3 regions of the Janthinobacterium sp. FW305-128 genome follow, and region 1 is predicted to be linked to each of the others. Evidence: predicted binding sites of a transcription regulator. Region 1 holds the regulator's gene; each other region holds the start of a gene.
The links. The regulator NrdR, encoded in region 1, represses ribonucleotide reductase genes. The targets are predictions, from matches to a motif close to CACNANATNTNGTG.
Positions count from the first base shown of each region.

Region 1 (2,269 bases):
TCCGGCTCGCAGGCGAACCAGGGCGTGTTCTTCGCCATGTTGAAACCAGGCGACCTGATCATGGGCATGTCGCTGGCCGAAGGCGGTCACCTGACCCACGGCATGCCGCTGAACATGTCCGGCAAATGGTTTGACGTCGTGTCGTATGGCTTGACGGCGGAAGAAGACATCGACTACGAGGCGATGGAACGCCTGGCCCGCGAACGCAAGCCAAAACTGATCATCGCCGGCGCGTCCGCTTTCTCGAAAAAAATCGACTTCGAACGCTTCGGCAAGATCGCCAAGGAAGTGGGCGCCTACTTCATGGTGGACATGGCCCACTACGCGGGCCTGATCGCCGCCGGCCTGTACCCGAATCCGGTGCCGTTCGCCGACTTCGTCACCTCGACCACGCACAAATCGCTGCGCGGTCCGCGCGGCGGCATCATCCTGATGAAGGCCGAGCACGAAAAAGCCATCAACTCGGCCATCTTCCCTGGTATCCAGGGCGGTCCGCTGATGCACGTGATCGCCGGCAAGGCCGTCGCCTTCAAGGAAGCGCTGAGCCCTGAATTCGTCGAATACCAGAAGCAAGTGATCAAGAACGCCGACGTGCTGGCGAAAACCCTGATCAAGCGCGGCCTGCGCATCGTGTCCGGCGGCACCGAATCGCACGTCATGCTGGTTGACCTGCGCGCCAAGAACCTGACGGGCAAGGAAGCCGAAGCCATCCTCGGTTCCGCGCACATCACCTGCAACAAGAACGGCATCCCGAACGACCCGCAAAAACCCTTCGTCACCTCGGGCATCCGCCTGGGCAGCCCGGCGATGACGACGCGTGGTTTCAAGGAAGCGCAAGCGGAAGAAGTGGGCAACCTGATCGCCGACGTGCTGGACAATCCGCATGACGCCGCCACCATCGAGCGCGTCAAAGCGGCCGTGAAAGTGCTGGCCGACGCGCACCCTGTGTACGCAGCATAATTATTTGTCCAGAATGTGTCATACGGAGTAAGATTCCGTATGACACATTCCTTCGTGCCCAAGGGCGCCCGGAGTGATTCGGGCGCCCTTTGTACAAGGGCGGCGATTTCCCGTAATTATTACTATAAAGTTGTAACCAGCCCATGAAATGTCCATTTTGCCAGCACGGCGACACCCAGGTTCTCGATACGCGCGTATCGGAGGAAGGGGATGCCATTCGGCGCCGCCGCCGCTGCGGCAAATGCGACAAGCGGTTTACCACGTACGAGCGCATTGAACTTATCATGCCGGCCGTCGTCAAAAAGAATGGCAGCCGGACGGAGTTCGCTGCGGATAAGTTGCGCGGCAGTTTGATGCTGGCCTTGCGCAAGCGTCCCGTCGCGGCCGCCTCGGTGGATACGGCCATCGCGTCCATCCAGGAAAAACTGCTGACCAGCGGCTTGCGCGAAGTCGATTCCGGCTATATCGGCGAACTCGTCATGCAGGAACTCAAGCGCCTCGACAAGATCGCCTACATCCGCTTCGCTTCCGTCTACAAGAATTTCGAAGACCTGGCCGAGTTCCAGGATGCGATCGCCGAAGTGGGGCAGGCGCGCAAGCCCTGACGCCTGCTCGAAGCCTCTTGTTCGACGACGGGGCTGCTCATGTGCCCCGTTTTGCGCCCCGTGTTCACCACGCCAGCGCTCGCCTGGCAAGCGGCCTGATCAATAACTACGCCGTTCTTCTCCCCTTATCGCTGCGCTGTTTGCGCTTGCGCAGATCCCGTTTTTTGCGCGCGTCTATCGTGTAGCTGGGCCGCCTGTTCTTGCGACTCTTTCTGCGGAAGGGAGCAAGGCATGCACATGAGCGGTCGCACTATGTTTCCAGCGGGTGGCAGCAGCCTCGTCGAGGTGCTCGTGTCGCTGCTGCTGTTGGCGCTGGGCCTGCTCGGTGCCAGCATTTTGCAACTGCACTCCCTGCGCGCGCGCCATGAGTCGGCGCTGTTGTCGGCGGGCGCGCAGCTGGCGGCCGGCATGGCCGAGCGCATGCGCGCAAACGGCGTGCTCATGAATGGACCCGATGCGGGCAATCCCTACCTGAACGTGGCCTACGCGGCGGCGGACGACGCCGAAGCAGGCGGCACTGCGCCGGACTGCTTTGGCGCTAGCGCCTGCAGCGCGGCCGAACTGGCGCAATTCGACATCGCTGAATGGAAGCAATCGTTGCATGCGGCCTTGCCCGGCGCGCGCCTGCATATCTGCCGCGATGCCTCTGTTTGGGATGCCGCCGCGCAAGGCTTGCACTGGGCGTGCAGCGGCGGCAAGGGCGC
Region 1 covers NZ_JACYMK010000009.1:91,225-93,493, forward strand. The annotation lists gene glyA (serine hydroxymethyltransferase) at 1-960, shown strand, start outside; gene nrdR (transcriptional regulator NrdR) at 1,104-1,565, shown strand; gene pilV (type IV pilus modification protein PilV) at 1,803-2,269, shown strand, end outside.

Region 2 (2,269 bases), on a different contig from region 1:
GCGCACGCCCATGGCGATCAGCTGCGGCAGCAGCGCCAGCGTGTTCAGGCTGGCCGGCTCCTCGATGGCGTAATACTCTTCGTCGTTGACTTCGAAACGCCCCTTGCACAGGGTCGGATAGCTGGCGTTTTCGCCCGGTGCGTAGCGGTCGATCAGCACGCCGTTCAGGCGCGATTCGAGGCCGTTCGGCGTTTCCAGCCAGCGCACGGATTTCGCCGGCGAGCACACGCCGTGCGTGTTCGGCGCCTCGCCCGTCGCATACGACGACAGCGCGCAGCGCCCTTCGACCATCACGCACAGGCTGCCGAAGCCGAAGACCTCGATCTCGACGTCCGTCTTGGCGATCAGTTGCTCGACCTGCGCCATCGACAGCACGCGCGGCAGCACGGCGCGGGCGATGCCGAAGTGTTCCTGGTAAAAATTGATCGCTTCGTAGTTGGTGGCCGAGCCTTGCACGGACAGGTGCAGGCGCAGCTGCGGGTGATGCTCGCTTGCATACGCCATCAAGCCCGGATCGGCGACGATCATGGCGTCGATGCCGGCTTGCGCGGCGCGGTCGATGGCGCTGCGCCACACGGCCCAGTTGTGCGGCTGCGGATAGGTATTCAGCGCCAGCAGCACCTTGCGTCCATATTGGTGGGCGTAGCGCACGCCCTCGGCGATGGCCTTTTCGTCGAAATTGAGGCCGGCGAAATTGCGTGCATTGGTGGCGTCGCGAAAACCCAGGTACACGGTGTCGGCGCCATTGTCGACGGCCGCTTTCAAGGCGGGCAGGCTGCCGGCGGGGCAGACCAGTTCCAGCGGTCCGGCCACGCGGGTGGCGGTAGTTGATTCAAGCATCATGATATTCACAGTCCTGTATCGGCTCAGGGTGCAGACTATAGCCCCGCCCATACCGCCCAGTCCTTGACACAGGTGAAGGAATGCATGCATGGCTGGCGCGCGTTCAACTTGCTTGACCTGGCTGTAAAATGCTCCACTTTTTCCCTATCCGATTGCCCGCCATGACCCGCAAACCGCTGCTGATTTTCCTGCTCACCCTGTTCCTCACCGCGCTGCAGGTGCAGTGGGCCGGGCCGCCCGATGGCTATGACGCAGGGACCATCTCCGTGCTGTCGCCCGAGGTGCTGGGCGCGTATCCGGGCGTGCTGCTGCTGTTCCTGCTGGCCGTGTTCGCGCGCCGCAAGATGCCGCTGCTGCGTCAGGCCGCCATCTGCACGGGCCTGCTGGCCGTCTACTGGCTGCTGGCGAACTACGTCACCTTCGACGCGCGCGTGGCCAGCTGGAGCACCTACACGCCGCTGGAAATCTGGACGCACGTGCTGCCCGCCTCCGTCGCCAGCGTCGCCGCCTGCGGCGCCGCGTTCTTTTGCGCGAGCTGGCTGATCCTGCGCGAAACGCGCTGGAACAAAAGCGGCTGACGTGGTTTTTTCACCTGCATCAAGGATTCGTCACGCAACTGCACGCGCCCTTTGACGCCACTATATTTAGTGATTAATCTCCATAAAAACACCGCATGTTGTGTTTATTGGAGGTTTCATGACGACAAATGCAGTTTCCCCCACACGCGGCCAGGTCGATGTCGCCGCGTCCATCAATGAATACCTGGACCGGCGCGACTGGCGTGTCAACGCCAACGCCAACCAGGGTTACTCGCTGGGCGGCCTGATACTCAATGTATCGGGCAAGGTCATCGCCAATTACTGGCTGGACCAGGTGTATCCGCCGGAAGTGGGCGCGGCGCACCGCGAAGCGGCCCTGCACATCCACGACCTCGACATGCTGGCTGGCTATTGCGCCGGCTGGTCGCTGCGCACCCTGCTGCATGAAGGCTTGAACGGCGTGCCGGGCAAGATCGAATCGGGCCCGCCCAAGCACATGTCGAGCGCCATCGGCCAGATCGTCAATTTTCTCGGCACCCTGCAAAACGAGTGGGCCGGCGCGCAGGCGTTCAGCTCCTTCGATACCTATATGGCGCCCTACATCCGCAAGGACAGCCTGTGCTATGAAGACGTGCGCCAGTACATGCAGGAGCTGATCTTCAACCTCAACGTGCCATCGCGCTGGGGCACGCAGACGCCGTTCACCAACCTCACTTTCGACTGGGTCTGCCCGGACGACCTGCGCGAGCAGATTCCCGTCATCGCCGGCCGGGAAATGGACTTCAGCTATGGCGAGCTGCAGGCGGAGATGGACATGATCAACCGCGCCTACATCGAGATCATGATGGCGGGCGACGCCAAGGGCAGGGTCTTCACCTTCCCCATCC
Region 2 covers NZ_JACYMK010000011.1:231,615-233,883, reverse strand. The annotation lists gene IGS60_RS22415 (peptidase U32 family protein) at 1-840, opposite strand, end outside; gene IGS60_RS22410 (hypothetical protein) at 1,005-1,421, shown strand; gene IGS60_RS22405 (ribonucleoside triphosphate reductase) at 1,540-2,269, shown strand, end outside.
Region 2: a site for NrdR is predicted at 1,480-1,493, ahead of IGS60_RS22405 (ribonucleoside triphosphate reductase). Genes of this name have one in related genera too.

Region 3 (2,269 bases), on a different contig from region 1:
GGCGCCGGCATTGCCGGACTTGCCGGAACGGCAACTGTGCCTGTCCGGCATGGCGGCATATGCCGTGGGCCCGGTCCTGCCGCTGGACGTGTATTTGCGTCAGGCCGAGCGCGACATGATCATGCAGGCGCTGGTCCAGGCGCGTTATCACCGCGCGCGGGCGGCGCGTCAGCTGGGCCTGAGCGTGCGCCAGTTGCGTTACCGCATGCAGAAATTGACGATACAGGAAGCATTACTTGATGAGCGGATGGACGATAGATGAAGACGGCTGGTGCGACGGCGCGCTGCGCTATGACTCGCCGTACTGTGATGCGCGTCCGGACGGTGCGCAAGTCGACTTGCTGGTGATTCATAACATCAGCTTGCCGGGTGGCCGCTTTGGCGGGCCGCATGTGTCGGACTTGTTTACGGGCCGGGTAGATTATAATGCCGATCCTTCCTTCGCCGACCTGCGTGGCTTGCAGGTGTCGGCGCACTTTTTTGTGCGGCGCGATGGTGCGTTGTTGCAATATGTTTCTACTGATCAACGTGCTTGGCATGCGGGCGCGTCCGTATTCGAAGGACGCCCGCAGTGCAATGGCTATTCCATCGGTATCGAAATGGAGGGCGCGGACGATGTGCCTTTCCAGCGGCGGCAATACCATGTGCTGGCGGCGCTGACGGCGGCGCTGGTGGCGCGCCACGGGCTGTCCCATGTGCGCGGCCACGAGCATATCGCACCGGGAAGGAAGACGGATCCGGGGCCGTTTTTTGACTGGCATTTTTATCAAGAGTGCTGGCTGGAAACCCTGCGCGGGCAGCCTGCGTTAGCGCTTACTTCGCGGGGATTGGGCTTTCCATCCATGCCCTGAAAAGTCAACCGAAATCGTATATGAAAATACAAAAAATTACGCCGGCGGATGCTGGAAAACTATTGCATCGCCCTTCGATGGGCACTACAATTAGTGCAGAAGTTGGATATAAAGACTATATCTAGTGCCATCACAGACGTTTTCAGAATTATTATCAAAGCTACCCGGATTGCTGATAAAGCACTGGAACTGGCGGTTTATCACCCTTGATCATGTTTTGCGCCAGCCGGGCAGTACGGTGTGGCGCTATGGATACTGACCTGTTTTATGCATTATAAATTTACTATTTAGCAACAAATACCTGAAGAAACCCTGACCATCGGGCGTTCTATTCAACAACACACGCGGCAGCAAAACTGCAGGCTGACTTTAGCTGACAACGGGAGCTTCAATGCAATCACCACAAGATATTTCCATCCATCCAACGCCAGTATCGCCAGCGCCAGGCGCGGCCAACAGCGTGGCGAGCACGGGCGCGGCATTGGGCGACTATCGCATCATCCGCCGCAACGGCGCGGTGGTGGCATTTGAGCCTTCGAAGATCGCCATCGCCATGACCAAGGCGTTTTTGGCCGTTAACGGCGGCCAGGGCGCCGCCTCGGCACGCATCCGCGAACTGGTGGAGCAACTGACGGACGGCGTCGTCGCCGCGCTGGTGCGTCGCCATCCGGGCGGCGGCACCTTCCATATCGAAGACGTGCAAGACCAGGTGGAACTGTCGCTGATGCGTTCGGGCGAGCACGACGTGGCGCGTGCCTACGTGCTGTACCGCGCCAAGCATATGGAAGAGCGCCGCCTGCAGAAGGAAGCGCAAGGCGCGTCCGCACAAGTTTCCGCACCACAATTAAATGTCACCGACAACGGCGTGCGCCGCCTGCTGGACATGCAGGAAGTGCGCGACCTGATCAACGCCGCCTGCGCCGGCCTGGAAAAGCACGTCGATGCCGACGCCATCCTGGCTGAAACGGTGAAGAACCTGTACGACGGCGTGCCCGTCGAAGAGCTGCACAAGTCGGCCATCCTGGCAGCGCGCGCGCTGATGGAAAAAGACCCGGCCTACAGCCAGGTCACGGCCCGCATCCTGCTGCACACGGTGCGCAAGGAAGTGTTCGGCAAGGAAGTGCCGCAAGCGGCCGCCGCCGCCGAATACCTGACGTATTTCCCGCAATATATCGCCAAGGGCATCGCCGCCGAGCTGCTGAATCCGGTGCTCGCCAGTTTCGACCTGGAGCGCCTGGCGAAAGCCATCGTCGCCGACCGCGACTTGCAGTTCGGCTACATCGGCCTGCAAACCCTGTACGACCGCTACTTCCTGCACATCCAGGACGTGCGCATCGAAATGCCGCAGGCGTTCTACATGCGCGTGGCCATGGGCCTGGCGTTGAACGAAGCGGACCGCGAAGCGCGCGCCATCGAGT
Region 3 covers NZ_JACYMK010000001.1:462,927-465,195, forward strand. The annotation lists gene IGS60_RS02110 (sigma-54 dependent transcriptional regulator) at 1-262, shown strand, start outside; gene ampD (1,6-anhydro-N-acetylmuramyl-L-alanine amidase AmpD) at 240-851, shown strand; gene IGS60_RS02120 (ribonucleoside-diphosphate reductase subunit alpha) at 1,243-2,269, shown strand, end outside.
Region 3: a site for NrdR is predicted at 965-978, ahead of IGS60_RS02120 (ribonucleoside-diphosphate reductase subunit alpha). Genes of this name have one in related genera too.